2 regions of the Micromonospora sp. D93 genome follow, and region 2 is predicted to be linked to the other one. Evidence: riboswitches for the same ligand, from Rfam matches in the RefSeq annotation. Region 2 holds a riboswitch; the other holds the start of a gene.

Region 1 (8,820 bases), on a different contig from region 2:
GGGATAAATACGCCTTACGCTCCGCGACGTGGTTATCGCAAACGAGTTGTGGACACAGGCCAGGGTCTCCGCCGCCCCGCCGCCACCGCCCGCGTCGGCGACGCCGGCCGGCTCGCGCTCCTTCCGCGGGGACATCGAGGGCCTGCGGGCTGTGGCCGTGCTGCTGGTGCTTCTCGGCCACGCCGGAGTCCCCCACCTGCCCGCCGGCTTCGTCGGCGTGGACGTGTTCTTCGTGATCTCCGGCTTCCTCATCACCGGTCTGCTACTCGAAGAGCTCGACCAGCGGGGACGGCTCTCGCTCACCGCCTTCTACGCCCGACGGGCGAAGCGCCTCCTGCCCGCCGCCGCGACGGTGCTCGTCGCCACCCTCGTGCTGACCTACTTCTTCCTGCCGCGCGGCCGCTGGTCCACGACAGCCTGGGACGTCATCGCCAGCGCCTGCTACGCCATGAACTGGCGGATGGCCGGGCAATCCGTCGACTACGTCGCCGCCAACAACGCCCCGAGCATCGCCCAACACTTCTGGTCCCTCGCCGTCGAGGAGCAGTTCTACCTCGTCTGGCCGCTGCTGCTGCTCACCCTCGGCTGGTTCGCCCGCCGTCGCGGACGGGGTCACCGCGGTCTCTACCTGCTCGGGCTCACGCTGATCGCGGTCCCCTCGTTCGCCTGGGCGCTGTACGCCTCGCCGACCGACCCGTCGGCGTACTACGTCACGACGACCCGGATGTGGGAGCTGGCTCTCGGCGGCGCCGTCGCCGTCACGGCGGCCCGGCTGGGCCGGTCTCCGCGTCTGGTGGCCGTGCCGCTGGCCTGGGCCGGGCTGCTCGCCGTCGGCGCGTCGGCCGCGTTGATCGGCTCGACGGCCGGCTTCCCCGGGTACGCCGCGCTCGGCCCCACCCTCGGCACCGCCGCCGTGATCGCGTTCGGCCCGGCGGCCGGCCGCGCCGGACCTGCGCTGCTGCTGGGCCGACAACCACTGCGCTACGTCGGTGGGATCTCCTACTCGCTCTACCTGTGGCACTGGCCGGTGCTGATCGCCGCGCGGGCGCAGTTCGGGGAACTCGGCGTCGGCGCCGCGCTCGCGGTCGTCGCCGTCTCGACGATCCCCGCCGCGCTGACATACCACCTCGTCGAGAATCCGGTGCGCCGGTCACCGACCCTCACCCACCAGCCATCCGTCGCCCTGCGCGTCGGCGCCGTGTGCACCGGCGCCGCCGCGCTGGCCGGTCTGGCGTTCCAGCTGGCCATCCCCTCGACGGACAGCCCGACCCCCGCCTCGTCGGTCATCATGGGCCAGGTCCCCGGTGCCAGCACGCAGGCGGCGCCGCCGTCCGCGCCCGGCGCCGTGGCTCTCGGCGCCTCGCCCCGCACCAGCCGCGCCGGGGTACCCGTCGACCGAGTCGACTCGATCATCCCCAACCCCGCGGCCGCGGCTCGGGACACGCCACTGTTGCAGCCGACGAAGAGTTGCCACGTGTCGCTGGAATCCTCGACCCCGGAGGTGTGCGTCTACGGCAAGGAGGACGCGCCGACCAGCATCGCGCTCGTCGGCGACTCCCACGGCGACCACTGGGTACCCGCCATGCGGCGCGCCGCGGAGACGAACGGCTGGCGCCTCGCCACCTACACCAAGGGCGGCTGCCCGTTCCTGACGGCCGAGATCCTCCAAAATGATCGGCCCTACACCTCCTGCACAGAGTGGAACCGGAAGGTGCGGGAGGGACTGCTCGGCGGGAACCGCCCCGATCTCCTGATCGTCACCAACGCCGAGTACCCGGTCAGAGGCGAGCCGGGGCGGTCCGCGATGGCCCGCGAAATGAGAAAGACGTGGAGCGACATGGTCGCGGAGAAGATTCCGGTGGTGGTGCTGCGGGACACGCCGCTGCACCTCAACGACATCGCCGAGTGTGTGTCCAAGAACCCGAAACGCCTGACGACGTGCGCCAATCCCCGAGACGAGGCCCTCGGCCGTGGGGGCGGTCCCGCTCAGGAGGAGGCGGCCGACGGGCTCGCCGGCGTCCGTCTGGTCGACCTGAACGACTGGATCTGCCCCGCGGACCGCTGTGCCCCCGTCATCGGAGGCGTCCTCGTCTGGCGCGACGCGCACCACCTGACCGCCACCTACTCGGCGACTCTCGCAGGGCCGCTGGGCACCGTGCTCAAGCCCGTGATCGCCGCGCTGTGACCTCGACGGTCGGGCGGAAGGCTCACCGCTCGGGCGGGGCCTCCAGGCCGTCGCGGTCGGCCAGTTCCAGCAGTGGCTCCAGCGAGTGCCGGTCACCGTCCAGGCCGGCGTGCGGGTCGCCGCGCTCGGCGAACCGGGCCGGCATGCTGAGCACGTCGAAGTCCTCCGGGCGGACCTGGTCCAGCTCCGACCAGTCCAGGGGCGCCGAAACCAGCGCGGCCGGTGTGGGACGGATCGAGTACGCCGAGGTCACCGTGTGGTCCCGGGCCATCTGGTTGTAGTCGACGAAGACCGGCCGGTCCCGCTGCTCACGCCACCAGGTGGTGGTGACCAGGTCCGGCAGCCGGCGCTGCATCTCCCGGCCCAGCGCGAGCACCGCCCGACGGCAGTCACCGAAGCTCCACCGCGGCTCGATCGACAGGTAGATGTGCAGGCCCCGACCGCCGGTGGTCTTCGGGTAGCCGGTCATGCCCAGCTCGGCGAGGAACGCCCGCACCTCGTGCGCCACCGGCACCACCTGCTCGAAGCCGACGCCGGGCATCGGGTCCAGGTCGATGCGCAGCTGGTCGGGACGTTCCACGTCGGCGGCGGTGACCGGCCACGGGTGGAACCGCAGGGTGCCCAGGTTGGCGGCCCAGATGACCACCGCCAACTCGCTCGGCGCGACCTCGTCGGCCGTGCGGCCACTGGGGAAGGTGATGTGCGCGGTCCGCACCCACTCGGGCGCTCCCGCCGGCAGGCGCTTCTGGTAGAACGCATCGCCCCGGTTGGTCTGCCGGGTGGCGATCGTCGCGCCCTCGAAGACGCCGCGGGGCCAGCGTTCCAGCATGGTCGGCCGATCCCGCAGCGCGCGCAGGATGCCGTCACCCACCGCCAGGAAGTAGCGGACCACGTCCAGCTTGGTCAGCCCCCGCTCCGGAAAGTACGGCTTGTCGGGGCTGGAGACGCGGACCAGCCGCTCCCCCACCTGGATCTCCTCCGCCGCCGTGGCCACGCCACCGAGGGTACGACCTGCGCCCACCCCGTACGCCCACCGAGCGGACTTCGGCATGGCGGATCACCGGACACGGTTACCGTCGACGGCGCCCGGGTAGGGGGGCGGCATGGCGGAACTGGCAACCCTCTGGATCGTCCGGCACGGCGAGAGCACCGCGAACGTCGCGGCGACGCGGGCCGAGGCGTCGGGCGCGGAGCTGATCGACCTCACCCACCGCGACGCCGACGTGCCGCTCTCCGCGACCGGCGAGGATCAGGCTCGGGCGACCGGCAGGTGGCTGGCCGACCTGCCGGACGCGAAGCGCCCGGATGTGGCGGTGGTGTCGCCGTACCTGCGCGCGGTGCAGACCTCCCGGCTGGCCCTGGCCGGCACCGACATTCCCGTCCACCGCGACGAGCGGCTGCGCGATCGGGAGCTGGGCATCCTCGACGGGCTGACCGGGCACGGGGTGCGGCGGCGGTACCCGGACGAGGCCGACCGTCGGGAGCGGTTGGGCAAGTTCTACTACCGGCCGCCGGGCGGGGAGTCCTGGACGGACGTGGCGTTGCGGCTGCGGACGCTGCTGGGCGACCTGCGCCGCGACCACGAGGGTTGCCGGGTGCTGCTCTTCGGACACGACGCGCTGGTCTTCCTGCTTCGCTATCTGGTTGAGGGGCTGACCGAGGACGAGCTGATGGCGCTCACCCGGCAGGACGTGATCGCCAACTGTTCGATCACCGAGTGGTCGGCGGACGGCGAGGAACGACTGAGGCTCACCGCCTTCAACGATGTCGAGCACCTGCGTCAGCAGGGCGCCCAGCCCACCAGGGAGGACGAGATCCATGCCGAGCCGGTCTGAGGTGAAGGTGATCACGCCGGGGCTGCTGCGGGACTGGGCGCTGCCGGTGCCGGTCGGCGGAAAGGAGAGCCGGGGCACCGTGCTGGTGGTCGGCGGCTCCCGCTTCACGCCGGGCGCGGTGCTGCTCGCCGGGGTGGCCGCGTTGCGCGCCGGCGCCGGGGTGCTCCAACTCGCCGCCGCCGAGTCCACCGCCGCCGCCCTGAGCATCCAGGTGCCCGAGGCGCTCGTGGTCGGTCTGCCGGAGACCGCCGACGGGGCGGTGGCCGCCGACCGCGACGGCCAGCTCGGCGAGCTGGTCGCGCAGGCCCACGTGGTGACCCTCGGCCCCGGCCTGAAGGCGATCGACGAGACCAACAGCCTGTTGGGCCTGGTCCTGGAGGCGGCCCGTCCGGACACGTCACTGGTGCTCGACGCGTACGCGCTCGGTGCGCTCAGCCACGCACCGGACCTGCTGGTCGGCTCGGGTCGGCCCGTGGTGCTCACCCCCAACGTCACCGAGGCCGGGCACCTGCTCGGGCGGGACCCGGGCGACGACCTGGACGCCGAGGCGGCCGAGTTGGCCGCCCGGTACGAGGCGGTCGTGTCGCTGTACGGGCACGTGGCCGCCCCGGACGGGCGGGGTTGGCGGGAGGAGAGCGGCGACGCCGGGCTGGGCACCTCCGGCAGCGGGGACGTGCTCGCCGGGCTGCTGGCGGGGCTGCTGTCCCGGGGTGCCGACCCGGCGCAGGCGGCCTGCTGGGGCTCGTTCGCGCACTCGGTGAGCGGCCAGCGGCTGATCCCCCGCTACGGCCGGATCGGCTTTCTGGCTCGGGAACTGCTCGACGAGATCCCCCGCACCCTGGCCATGGTCTGATCGGACCCAGGCCCTTCGTCGAACCTCGGCAGAGCTCCGCTGGAGGCCGGCCCGAACGGCCAGACCCGGCCCGGTAGGATCGGCGCAGGCCGTTACTGGCGCGTGGGGATGGACAACCATCGGGGAGCGGCCTCGTCACGTGGACGTTTGCCGAGCGCCTGGGCCTTCCCGCACGTCTGTTGGAGGTCGCATGTCGCGCAACGCCGAGTCCACCGCATTCCGTAGTGCCCTTGAGGTGATCCGGGCTGTCGAGCCGCGGGTGGCCGACGCCATCGGCGCCGAGCTGACCGACCAACGGGAGTCGCTCAAGCTGATCGCCAGCGAGAACTACGCCTCCCCGGCGACCCTGCTGGCCATGGGCAACTGGTTCAGCGACAAGTACGCCGAGGGCACCGTCGGCCGCCGCTTCTACGCCGGCTGCCAGAACGTCGACACCGTCGAGGCGCTCGCCGCCGAGCACGCCCGGGAACTGTTCGGCGCCGCGCACGCGTACGTGCAGCCGCACTCGGGCATCGACGCCAACCTGGTCGCGTTCTGGGCGGTGCTGGCCGACCGGGTGGAGTCCCCCGCCCTGAAGAAGGCCCAGGTCCGTCAGGTCAACGACCTCACCGAGGCCGACTGGTTCGCCCTGCGCCGCGAGCTGGGCAACCAGCGGATGCTCGGCATGTCGCTGGACGCCGGCGGCCACCTCACCCACGGCTTCCGGCCGAACATCTCCGGCAAGATGTTCGACCAGCGCAGCTACGGCACCGACCCGGCGACCGGCCTGATCGACTACGACCGGGTGGCCGAGGCCGCCCGCGAGTTCAAGCCGCTGATCCTGGTGGGCGGCTACTCGGCGTACCCCCGGAAGGTGAACTTCCGGATCCTGCGGGAGATCGCCGATTCGGTCGGCGCCACCTTCATGGTCGACATGGCGCACTTCGCCGGCCTGGTGGCCGGCAAGGTGTTCACCGGCGACTTCGACCCGGTGCCGCACGCGCACATCGTCACGACCACCACGCACAAGTCGTTGCGCGGCCCGCGCGGCGGCATGGTGCTCTGCCAGCCCGAGCTGGCCGACCAGGTGGACCGGGGCTGCCCGATGGTGCTCGGTGGGCCGCTGCCGCACGTGATGGCCGCCAAGGCGGTCGCGCTCGCCGAGGCCCGCCGGCCCGACTTCGCCGACTACGCCCAGCGGATCGTCGACAACGCGCAGGCGCTCGCCGAGGGGCTGCTGAGCCGGGGCGCCACGCTGGTCACCGGTGGCACCGACAACCACCTGGTGCTCATCGACGTGTCCGGGTACGAGCTCACCGGCCGGCAGGCCGAGCAGGCCCTCCTCGACTCGGGCATCGTCACCAACCGCAATTCGGTCCCGCAGGACCCGAACGGGGCCTGGTACACGTCCGGCATCCGGGTCGGCACCCCAGCGCTGACCACCCGGGGCCTCGGCGCCGCCGAGATGGACCAGACCGCCGAGCTGATCCACACCGTGCTGACCCAGACCACCGCCGGCGCCAACGCCGACGGCACCCCGTCGAAGGCGAAGTACAACCTGGACGCCGGCCTGGCCGACAAGGTCGCCCGCCAGGCCACCGACCTGCTGGCCACGTACCCCCTCTACCCCGGCATCGACCTGACCTGAGCCGCCGATCCCGTCGATCATGGAGTTGTGGTGCCCGATCCGGGCTGGTGCGCGACTTACGTCCACCACCACAACTCCATGATCGACGCGGGAGCGCGTGGGGGCGACCGTTAGACCATGGGGCGCTTGAGGTGGTAGCGGTGGACTTCGGTGCTGCCCTGGACGTTGTTGACGTCCTCGGCGGCGGAGACCAGCTCCCACCCCTCCCGACCGGCGCGGTTGAGGTGCGCGATGGCGGTGTCGCCGTAGGCGGTGATGTCCTTACGTGACCCGTCCGGCGCGTACCAGACGAACGAGACGTGAAAATTGCGGCCCTGTCCCTGATAGCGACGGACGAGCAGGGCGTACTCCCAGGCAACCATGCGGCTTATTATGACCGTCCACCCAGGACGGCGGCACTCGGGTCGTCGCGCATTGCCATCCGATGAACGCGCTGTGTCAACCCGCCCGGCGCACCGCTCACCCCACCCCGAGGGTGCGCAGCTCGCCGGCCGCCACCGTGTCCGCGCAGCCGGCCAGGGTGAGCGCGTCGGTCAGCTCGGCGGCGAGCAGCGCCAACGCGTCCCGGGCGGCCGATTCGCCACCGGCGGCCAGCGCCCAGAGCAGCGGCCGGCCGACCAGCACCCCGGCCGCGCCCAACGCCAGCGCCCGCAGCACGTCGGTGCCGCCCCGGATGCCGCTGTCCAGCAGCACCTGGCAGCCGTCCCCGACCGCGTCGACGACCTCCGGCAGCATGGTGACGCTCGCCGGTGAGCCGTCCAGTTGCCGCCCGCCGTGGTTGGAGACGACCACCGCGTCCGCGCCGACCCGTACCGCCTCGGTCGCGTCGCGCGGGTCCAGCAGCCCCTTGACCACCAACGGCAGGTCGACCCGCTCGCGCAGCCACGCGAGGTCCGCCCAGCGCAGCGCCGGCGCGAACGACGCGGCGGTGTGCGCGGCGATCGCGGACACCCCGGGGGCACCGGAGTGCGCCAGCGCGTCGCGACCGTCGGGGAGGTTCGCGGCGACCACCTCGGCCGGCAGCCGGAACGCGTTGCGCAGGTCCCGGGGACGTCGACCGAGCACCGGGACGTCCACGGTGACCACGAGCGCCCGGCACCCGGCCGCGACGACCCGGTCCAGCAGGTCGCGGACGAGGGCCCTGTCGCGCAGCCAGTAGAGCTGGAACCAGACGTCCGCGCCCGCCCCGGTGACCTGTTCGATGGGTGTGCTGCCCAGCGTGCTCGCCAGGTACGGAATCCCGGCCGTGCCGGCCGCCGCCGCCAGGCCCAGCTCTCCGTCCGGGTGCACCAGTCGCTGGTACGCCATCGGCGCCACCCCGACCGGCATGGCGTACCGACGGCCGAGCAGCCGGGTGCCGAGGTCGGCAGTGTCCACGCCGCGCAGCACCCGGGGCAGCACCGCGACCCGGTCCAGTGCGTGCCGGTTCGCGGCGAGGGTCACCTCGGAGGCGCTGCCGCCGGCCAGGTAGTCCCACACGTCCGGCGGCAGCAGGGCCCGGGCGCGATCGGCGTAGTCGGCGAGCGACACGGCCGGCAGGTCGGTCAGCACCCGCTCACCCATCGCCCGGGCCTGGCGTGGCCACCGGCTCGGCCGCCAGACCGAAGCGATCGCGGAGGAACGCCGCCGCGCTCCCCTGCGCCCGCCGCCCGTCGGCGAAGGTCGCCGGCATGGCGAAGAACCCGTGGATCATGCCCGGGTAGTGCTCCAGCCGGGTGGACACACCAGCGTCGCGCAGCCGCTCGGCGTACCGCCGCCCCTCGGCGTGGAGGGGATCCAGTTCGGCGGTGATCACCAGCGCCGGCGGCAACCCGGACAGGTCGTCGGCGAGCAACGGGGAGGCCAGCGGATCCCGTGCGTGGGCCGGGTCGGCCAGGTAGTGCGTCCGGTACCAGACGATCGAACGGCGGTTGAACAGCGCCGGGTCGTCGTCGCCGGCCGGTTCGCCGCTCTGGTCGGTGTTCGGATAGACCAGCAGTTGCGCGGCGAGTGGGGGCCCGTCGGTCCGGCTGAGCAGGGTGACCGCGGCGGCCAGGTTCCCGCCGGCGCTGTCCCCTCCCACCGCCAGTCGGGTCGGGTCCACGCCCAGCCGGTCGGCGTGCCGGGCGACCCAGGAGGTGGCGGCGTGGCAGTCGTGCACCGCCGCCGGGAAGGGGTGCTCCGGGGCGAGGCGGTAGCCGACGGTGATCACCTGACAGGGGACGGCGTTGGCCAGGCGTCGGCAGATGCCGTCGGCGGTGTCGATGCTGCCGAGCGTCCACCCGCCGCCGAAGAAGTAGAGCAGGGTGGGCAGTGGCCCCGAACCGGCCGGCCGGTACAC
Region 2 (8,820 bases):
TCATTGGGAGACCCGGAGATATCCGTGTCGTCCGCGCGCCAAATCGTCGTCCTGAACAGGCTGACGATCATCTCGGGCAAAGTTGGTCGGCGCATGCTCTTGCAACAATGCGGGCGCGGGCGGGCCGCAAAGGTGCGGGCGTTGATGGTCGGCGGCAGGTGTTTCGAGCGTTGGACTTGGGCTATCGGATGCTCCGTATGAAGCTCGTCCATGTGCCTCTCGTGAAGCGAAGGTTCGATCCACTGAGATCTTTGCTGTCACGCACTGCGATGCCTCCGTTCACGACAGCTACCTCGACGCATGCGCCGCCGTTGTTGTCGCTGTAGCTCGACTTGCGCCAGACCGGGCGATCCGAGGTTCCCATGATCACTCTCTCAGGTCTGTTGCCGCTCCATGTCGTCCGCCATCCGCAGGATGAGCTTGCGCGACTCTACCGGTCCGAGAGCGGCTGCCCGGAGACGGTCCCACAGTCGAGTGTAGGCGCGCACGGCGTCGGGCCGGTCAAGGTAGTCGGCGTCGGTGAAGGTCTCGACGTAGACCACGTCGGATGCCGCGTCATCACCGAAGCGCAGGATGATGAAGCTGAACGACGCCGTCTCGTAGGTCTGCGCGTCGAACGGAAATACCTGCAACACGACGTTGGGTTGTTCGCTGACCTCCGCCAGGTGCAGGAGTTGGCTGCGCATGGTCGTCCCGTCGCCGAGACTTCGTCGAAGCGCTGACTCGCTGAGGATGAAGTTCAGGTCCGGCCCATCGTTCTGCCGCAGGATCGATTGACGTTCCATGCGGACGGCGACCTGCCGGTCGACCTCATCGGTGGACGGGCGAGGATGGGCGATCGCGTTCATGGCGCGGATGTACGGCTCGATCTGGAGAACTCCGGGGATGACCTCTGGCTGGTACCAGCGGATCTCTGACGCATCACCTTCGAGGTCCAGGTACTGGCGGAACCAGTCAGGTACGGCGTTCCGGTAGGTGCTCCAGCGCCCGCGTTGCCGCCCTGCTCGTGCGAGGTCGCGTAGGGGCTCGGCCTCATCGCCCCGGATCCCGTACAGATCGAGCAGCAGGTTCAGGTCGGTGAGCCTGATCCCTGACTGTCCAAGCTCGACTCTGCTGATCTTGCTTGCTGCCGCGTCGATGACAGCAGCCGCCTCGTCCTGCGTCTTGCCTGCACCTTCGCGAGCCCGCTTGAGGGCAAGTCCGAGGCGCCGTCGCTGGATCGTCGGGTTCACCACCGGCTGATTATGGCCCGACCGTCGGCGAACATCGCGACACGCCGCGAAGAGGCTCCCAAAATAGGAGTCCAACTCTTAGCCTTGATGTGCTTCCAAAATAGGAGTCCATCTTTGGAGCCTCATGGGACCGCGGGTGCCGTACGACGACTATCTGCTGGCGGTGGCGCTGACTCTGGCGCGACGGCACCGGCCGGTCTGGTCGTGGCGGCGGTGGCGGCGGATCTGTCGATGTGGGGCAGACCTGCCGTGCCGAGCCAGGCACCGCATCCCGATCCGCCGAGGCTTCTGGCCAGGGGAGGAGCAGGAGTGACCACGCACGGCCCGGTTCTTCCGGTGTGGACCTGCGGTGGGTGCGCCATGGCCTGGCCCTGCCGGACCCGGCGCACCGAGCTGCGTGCCGAGTTCGAGGGCGCACCTGTGTCGTTGGCCCTCTACATGGGGTCCTATCTGGTCTGGGCGGCCGAGGATCTGACCTGGGTGCCCGCCGGGCTGCTGCACCGGCGCTTCCTGGGCTGGGTCCGGTGAACCGCGTCCGGCCGGACGGGCAGGGAAGCCGGCTCGATCACTTGATGCTGAGTAGTTGTGGACGAGCCGTTTTGACTACTCAGCATCAGGTGATTTTGGCTATGGCGGCGGAACTGGGCTACTGGCTTGCGCGTTCGGCGGCGCGTACGGCGTTGCGGAACAGCATCGCGACGGTGGTCGGACCGACCCCGCCGACCCGAGGCGTGATCGCGCCGGCGACCTCGGCGCACGCCTCGTCCACATCCGGTAGGAGACGCCGCCCGTCGTAGCGGACGCCGGCGCCGATGACGACGCCGCCGGGCTTGACGTGCTCAGGCTGCACGATCCCGGGTACGCCGGCGGCGGCCACGAGGATGTCGGCGCGGCGGGTGTAGCGGGCCCAGTCGGGCACACCTGTGTGGACGACGGTGACGGCCGCGTTGGCGGTCGGGCGCTTCTGGGCGAGCAGCATCGCCAGGGGGCGGCCAAGGGTGGCACCGCGGCCGAGGATGACGACCTCTCGACCGGCGACGGGGATCTCGTAGTACGCCAGGAGGGCTTCGATGCCGGCGGGGGTGCACGGCAGCGGGCCGGGCAGACCCACGGCGAGACGGCCCATGTTCAGCGGATGCATGCCGTCGACGTCCTTGTCCGGGTCGATGGTCTGCAGTGCCGCGTCGTAGTCCAGATGCCCCGGTACGGGGTACTGCACGAGCAGTCCGTGCACGGCCGGATCGTTGTTGAACCGGGCAATGGCCTGGTGCAGCTCGGCCTGGGTGGCGGTGGCAGGCAGATGCACGTGCGGGGAGGCGAACCCGAGCGCCGCGGCCTGACGCTGCTTGATGGCGATGTAACCGGCGCTGGCGTCGTCGTCGCCGACGAGGATGGTGGCGAGGCTCGGGGTGATCCCGCGGCTGCGGAGGCGGGCTGCCGCGGCGGCGGTCTCGGCCAGGACGGCCTCGGCGACGGGTGCGCCCGGCAGGAGCCGGGCCGTGCCGGACGGGGTGTGCTGCTCTACGGATGTGCTGATCGTGGTCATGACGGTTCCTCGACGCAGGCGCCCAGGCGGTCGACGCCCGCGACAGGCTCCCCGATGGTTGAACCATCCCCGTGCCGCCAGTCGCCGGTGCTTCGATAATGCCGCATCACCAGGGCGGTTGCCCAACTGGACCAGCAGGGCCGCCGTCAGCGCCGGGCAGTCTCGCCATGGTTCGGTAACACCCGCGCTCCGGCTTACGAAGAAGGGGTGTGAAGGCTACGAGGGAGGACGGCCTGTGAGTGAGCCAAGCCGAGCCGACGACGACATTTCCGGCATCGGGGCCGATTCGGTGGCCTTCGAGGTCTTCTACCGGCGGCACCTGGAGGCGGTGGGCCGGTTCGTGGCACGGCGGGTCGACGATCCACACCTCGCCGCCGACCTCACCGCCGACGTGTTCCTGGCGGTGATCGAGTCCGCGGCCGGCTACCGGCCGGACCGGGGTAGCCAGATCGGCTGGCTGTACGGGGTGGCCCGCAACGTCATCGGCGACGAGCGGCGTCGGGCGGCCCAACGGTTGCGGGTGACCGGCCGACTGGCCGGACGGCGGGACCTGGGCCCCGATGACATCGCTCGCATCGAGGAGCGGATCGACGCCGAGTCGGCGGCCCGCCGCACCCATCGGGCATTGAGCGAGTTACCCGAGGGCACCCGGGCGCTTGTCGAACTCGTCGCCGTGGACGGCCTCACTGTCGCGGAGGCCGCGACCGTGCTGGGGGTGTCGCAGGTCGCCGCTCGGGTCCGCCTGCATCGTGCCCGCCGCGTCGTCCGCGCCGTGCTCGCCCGCCCCGCCACCACCCTCGCCTGATGAGACGGAGATGACGATGAAAGAGATCGAACGGTCGCCGCAGGGCTTCGAGGAGCAACTCCTCAGGGATCTGACCGCCCACGTCGCCCAACGGGCCGAGATGGCGTCGGCGGCCCGTCCCTCCGGCCGCCGTACCCGGTTCCTCGGCGGGTGGCGCCTCGCCGGAGCGTTCGGGTTGGCAGTCACGCTGACCGCCGGCGCGTTGGCGGTTCAGACGATGAGGTTGGGCAATCAGCCGCCGCCGACGGCCAGTGCGTCGGAGATTTTCCATCTGGCCGCCGACGCCGCCCGGCAGCAGCCGGAACTCACCGCCCGACCCGAGCAGTACGTCTTCACGGAAACCCTGGCGACGATCCGGGAGATGCCGGCCAGCGGCCCGTACCAGACCATCCGGAACCAACTGTGGCAGTCGGCCGGCGGAGTCGCGTACACGCAGGGACGTTACCGACCGGAGAGCGACCCGAACGGGTGGAGCGAGTTGAAGGTGCTCCGCATGGGTGATCCCGCCGATCCCGACAGGGAAATCGACGCATTCCAGCCGCCCGCGTACCAGGGCGATCTGCCCACCGACCCGGACGAGCTGTTTCGGTACCTTCGGAAGAACCCGGTCGACCTGCATCTTCCCGAAGGTGCTGACGAGGAGGCCGTGTACGGGGGCGAGAGCATGGCGTACACCACAGCGTGGTCGATGCTCGACGGCTACGTGCCGCCCCGAGCGCTGGCGGCGCTGTTCGAAGTGCTGGCACGGCAGCCCGGAGCGCTCGTCATATCGGGTGACGTGGTGGACGTCGCCGGGCGGCACGGGGTGGCGATTCGTATGCCCGGCGTGATCGGCGGCAACCTGGATCTCATCTTCGATCGGGACTCCCACGTCTACCTTGGCACCCGTAATTCGGTGATACGCAACGGCAAGGAGTCGCTGGGGTCGGCTGCCGCGCTCCTGCGGGTCGCAATCGTCGACCGGCCGGGCCAGCTGCCGTGAGCGGGCTGGCCACGGCAGACCGGTCAGGGCTGGGCGAACAGGGGCCCGTAGTTCGAGCGGAACAACTGCTCGCCGAGGCGGCGCATGACCAGGTCGCGCAGCGCGGGCGGGAGTCCGGTGGCCTTGTCGCGGCGGTGGGTCTGACTGAGCACCCAGTTCGTACGCGGTCGACGCCGCGCCTCATAGTCACGCAGCGCGTCGGCGACGGAGTCGGCGGTGGCCAACGACGACGCGAGCACGACGGCGTCCTCCAGGGCCATCGCCGCGCCCTGGGCCATATTCGGTGAGGTGGCGTGGGCGGCGTCGCCGATCAGCAGCACCGGCCCCCGGGACCAGGAGTCGAGCACGACCTCCTGGTTCGGCCCGGCGTGCAGGGTGCTGTCGTCGTAGTCGAGGGCCTTGAGCATGGTGGCCACCGGCTCGGTGAACGTCGCACCCAGGTCGTCGCGCCAGTCGGGCCGGTCGGCCACCGGGCCGTCGTTGTAGTAGCAGTACGTCTGCTCGGCGCTGATCGGGATCGTCAGGAACTGCCTTCCACGCCCCAACTGCACCGACCAGACGGGCTCGTCGTCGATGCGGGGAGCGACCCACCGGTACGCGTACTGGCCGAGGTCCCGGGCGGCCTGGCCGTCGAAGGCGAGCCGGCGGACAGTCGAGTTCACCCCGTCCGCGCCGAGCACCAGGTCGTACCGTTGGGTGCTGTTGTCGTCGAACTCGACGGCGACCTGATCGCCCTCTTGCAGGAGCGCGACCGGCTGACGGCCCCAGCTGATCGGGGCGTCGCCCACGCCGTCGAGCAGCGCCCGGTGCAGCTGCGCCCGGGGCAACGACACGCACGGCCCGACGCCCTGCCACAGCGCGGCCACGTCGATGTCGAAGAGGCGACGCCCGCGCTGGTTGGCGCTACGCTGCCGGGTGATCTCCACGGCGACGTCGGCGACCGGCTCCCGCAGACCGAGTACGTCGAGCATCCGGGTCGCGTTGCCGGTGAGGTAGATCCCGGTGCCGGAGTCGGTCGGCCCGAGCGCCCGCTCGACCACGTCGATCGTCGCGCCCCACTCGCGTAGCGCGGCGACCGTCGCCAGTCCGGCGACACCACCGCCGACGATCAGTACCCGGACACCGTCACCCCGCACGACACGTTCCTCCCCGTTGCCCCTGCCCGACCCCGCTGAGCTGCTGCTCAACGGTCCCGGCCGCCGCAGCACTCTACGAGGCGAGTGAGTCAGCGCACGGGAATGGGGGCTGAATTTCCGAGGAATGGGCTGCGACGATGAGGGCATGACGACCGCTGAGGCGTACGCCGAGTTCGGCAGCCGCGAGGCGCGCGGAGTGTCGCCCACGTACGAGCGGCTGGCGCAGGCCGTCGCCCGCGACGACGACCTCCTCGCCCTGATCGACGGGCTCCCGCCGGCCAAGCGGCAGCCGAATCTGCTGTTCGGCGTCGTCCGCTGGCTCGGTGGCCCGGTCGACGACCCGGTCGCCTTCCACGACTTCGTGGTGACGCACTGGCCGGCCGTCGAGACGGAACTGCTCATCCGGGCCACCCAGACGAACGAGGCGGGCCGGTGCGCGGTCCTGCTGCCGGTGCTCGCCGCGTTGCCACAGCCCCTCGCTCTGCTGGAGGTCGGCGCGTCGGCCGGGCTCTGCCTCTACCCCGACCGGTACGCCTACCGATACGGCGATCATCAGGTCGGCTCCGGCGCGCCGATCCTGGAGTGCGCGGCCAACGGCCTGGTGCCGCCGGCAGGCGTACCCCAGGTGGTGTGGCGGGCCGGCCTGGACCTCAACCCGCTCGACGTGACCGACCGCGGCGACGTGTCCTGGTTGGACGCGCTGATCTGGCCGGAACACGCCCACCGGCGGGCCCGGCTGCGGGCCGCGGCGGCGGTCGCCGAGGCCGACCCGCCGTTGCTGGTCCGTGGCGACCTGGTGGACGACCTGCCGGCGCTGGCCGCGCAGGCGCCGACCGACGCGACGCTCGTGGTCTTCCACACGTCTGTGCTCTACCAGGTGCCGCCCCCGCGCCGGGACGCGTTCGTCCGGTTGGTCCGCGAGCTGCCGGGGCACTGGATCGCGAACGAGGGGCCGGAGGTGCTCGGGTACGACGGGTTGCCCGAGCCGCCCGACGATGCGCTGCACAACGTTCTCGCGCTCGACGGGAAGCCGCTGGCCTGGGCCAGAGGCCACGGCCAGGCGATGACCTGGTTCGGCTGAAGCCGCCCAGCCACCCAGCTCAACGGGCCGGCTCGGTCATCCGGGCACGCAGGGCCCGGATGAACCAGTCCACCGCCGGCACTGTCGCGTCGCCGGTCGACCAACCGTTGAGCACCGCCAACAGGTCGAGGTAGCGGTCCCGGCGGGGATCATTGGCCGGAACCAGCCGGTCGAGCAACCGCAGACGCAGGTTCGCGTCGTCCGGGTGCCCGTGGAGACCCGCGTACCGGCTGGTGACGGCCGCGACCACCGGATCGGCGTCCGGGCCGGTCGGGTCGAGACCGGCCGCGAGGACGGTGGCCACCGCGTCCCGGACCACAGCGACGGCGTCCGGGCTGGGCAGCCCCGGGACGTCATGGTCGGCGGCGTGCTGCCGTACCAGCCGCCGCATCCGTGCCCGGAACTCCCGGTCCCGGCACAACTCGGCCAGCTCCAGCCACGCTTCGACCTGCTCGGTGCTGGGGTCGTCGGGAAGCTCCGGTGTCATCGAGACGATCACACCCGGGTACGCGGGCTGGTCGCTGAGGCCGGCGAAGACGCTGGCCAGGAAGTCGGCCACCAGTTGCCCCCGCTCGCGTGTGGTGAGTTGGGCCAACCGGTGCAGCTCGTCCACCTCGGCCGGGCCCGACTCGCGCCTCGCCGCGACGGTGAGCACCGCATGGCGCAGCCGCAGCACCCGGATCTGCACCGCCAACGCCTCGGCGTGCGCGGCGGCCACCTCGTGCAGGGGCACCTCGTGGTCCACCACCCGCCGGATGGCGGCCAGGTCCACGCCCAGGTCACGCAGCGTCCGGACCAGCTCCAACCGGGCCACGGCCGCCGGGCCGTACCGCCGGTAACCGGCCGGGCTCCGATCGGTCGGCGGCACGACCCCGCTGTCGGCGTAGTACCGGATGGTCTTGACGCTCAGGCCGGTCCGTCGGGCCAGCTCGCCGATCGTGTGCCGTGTCTCCCCGCTCATGCCCCCACCCTCGCGTCTCCCCTCGGTGGAGACTCAAGCCGCCGCGCTCATCGGTCAGCGGACCCGCTCGTGCCGGAGCAGGACCACGCCGTTGCCGAAGACCCGGCTCTCCACCAGCCGCAGACCGGTCGGAGTCTCGGCGTCGGGGAAGAGTCGACGGCCCCGACCGACCAGCACCGGGTGGACGTAGATCCGGTACTCGTCGATCAGATCGTGCCGGGCGAACGTCGCGGCCAGGTCGGCCCCGCCGAGCGCCAGGTCGCCGCCCGGCTCGGCGGTGAGCTTGCGGACCTGATCGACGTCGACCTCGCGCACCACTGTCGCGTTCCAGTCGGCGTGGTCGAGGGTTCGCGAGTAGACGATCTTCGGCATGTCCCGCCAGATCCGGGCGAACTCGCGTTCCGGGCCGCTGGCGGTCGGGTCCTGATCGGCGGTCGGCCAGTAGGCGGCCATCAGCTCGTGGCTGACCCGGCCGCTGAGGAACCCGCCCATCGGGGCGATCACGTCGTTGAAGTGCTGGTGCAACTCCTCGTCGACCTGGTGCCAGCCGATGTCCCCACCCGGGCCCTCGAAGAACCCGTCCAACGACAGGCTCATCTGCACAACGATCTTCCGCATCATGTCCCCTCCGTACGCGTCGACAGGTGTCGACCCCGATCGTCGTCGGACCGTACGACGAAACCACCGACGACGCGGGCGGCGTGTCGTCGTGGCTCGAGCGGCGGTACGGTCCCGGAGCCGCCCCACCCGAGCGGCCGAACGGAGGCTCGAATCCCGTGTCCATCGCCCTGATCACCCTCGGCGGCACCATCGCGATGGGCGGTGTCGACGCCGGCCGTCCCGGTGTGGTCACCCGGCTCACCGGCGCGGACCTCACCGCCGCCGTGCCCGGCCTGGCCGAGTGGGGCGTACCCGTGGACGTGCGGGACACGCACGCGGTGCCCAGCGCCCACCTCACCGGTCGGCAGCTACTCGCAGTGGTCGACGAGGCGTCCCGGGCGGTGTCCGGCGGGGCGACAGGTGTCGTGGTCACCCAGGGCACCGACACCCTGGAGGAGACGGCGTTCCTGGCCGACC

What was found. A riboswitch is a leader RNA that binds a small molecule or an ion and turns the genes downstream of it on or off. The one in region 2 is predicted to bind ZMP and ZTP.
Region 1: it holds a riboswitch for ZMP and ZTP, as region 2 does, so the genes downstream of both, KBX71_RS19255 (glycine hydroxymethyltransferase) here and KBX71_RS00705 (bifunctional 5,10-methylenetetrahydrofolate dehydrogenase/5,10-methenyltetrahydrofolate cyclohydrolase) in region 2, are expected to answer to the same signal.

Annotation. Positions count from the first base shown of each region.
Region 1 is NZ_JAGPXW010000016.1:75,636-84,455, forward strand. Features, by position in the region: gene KBX71_RS19235 (acyltransferase family protein) at 29-2,185, shown strand; gene KBX71_RS19240 (DNA polymerase domain-containing protein) at 2,208-3,236, opposite strand; gene KBX71_RS19245 (histidine phosphatase family protein) at 3,289-4,020, shown strand; gene KBX71_RS19250 (NAD(P)H-hydrate dehydratase) at 4,004-4,873, shown strand; ZMP/ZTP riboswitch at 4,955-5,044, shown strand; gene KBX71_RS19255 (glycine hydroxymethyltransferase) at 5,064-6,500, shown strand; gene KBX71_RS19260 (hypothetical protein) at 6,611-6,871, opposite strand; gene KBX71_RS19265 (alpha-hydroxy acid oxidase) at 6,960-8,063, opposite strand; gene KBX71_RS19270 (alpha/beta hydrolase) at 8,056-8,820, opposite strand, start outside.
Region 2 is NZ_JAGPXW010000001.1:166,762-175,581, forward strand. Features, by position in the region: gene KBX71_RS00690 (DUF397 domain-containing protein) at 182-364, opposite strand; gene KBX71_RS00695 (DUF5753 domain-containing protein) at 375-1,235, opposite strand; gene KBX71_RS00700 (hypothetical protein) at 1,542-1,760, shown strand; gene KBX71_RS00705 (bifunctional 5,10-methylenetetrahydrofolate dehydrogenase/5,10-methenyltetrahydrofolate cyclohydrolase) at 1,879-2,778, opposite strand; ZMP/ZTP riboswitch at 2,792-2,873, opposite strand; gene KBX71_RS00710 (RNA polymerase sigma factor) at 3,014-3,583, shown strand; gene KBX71_RS00715 (CU044_5270 family protein) at 3,594-4,565, shown strand; gene KBX71_RS00720 (FAD-dependent monooxygenase) at 4,589-5,701, opposite strand; gene KBX71_RS00725 (DUF2332 domain-containing protein) at 5,847-6,782, shown strand; gene KBX71_RS00730 (MerR family transcriptional regulator) at 6,802-7,743, opposite strand; gene KBX71_RS00735 (dihydrofolate reductase family protein) at 7,798-8,361, opposite strand; gene KBX71_RS00740 (asparaginase) at 8,520-8,820, shown strand, end outside.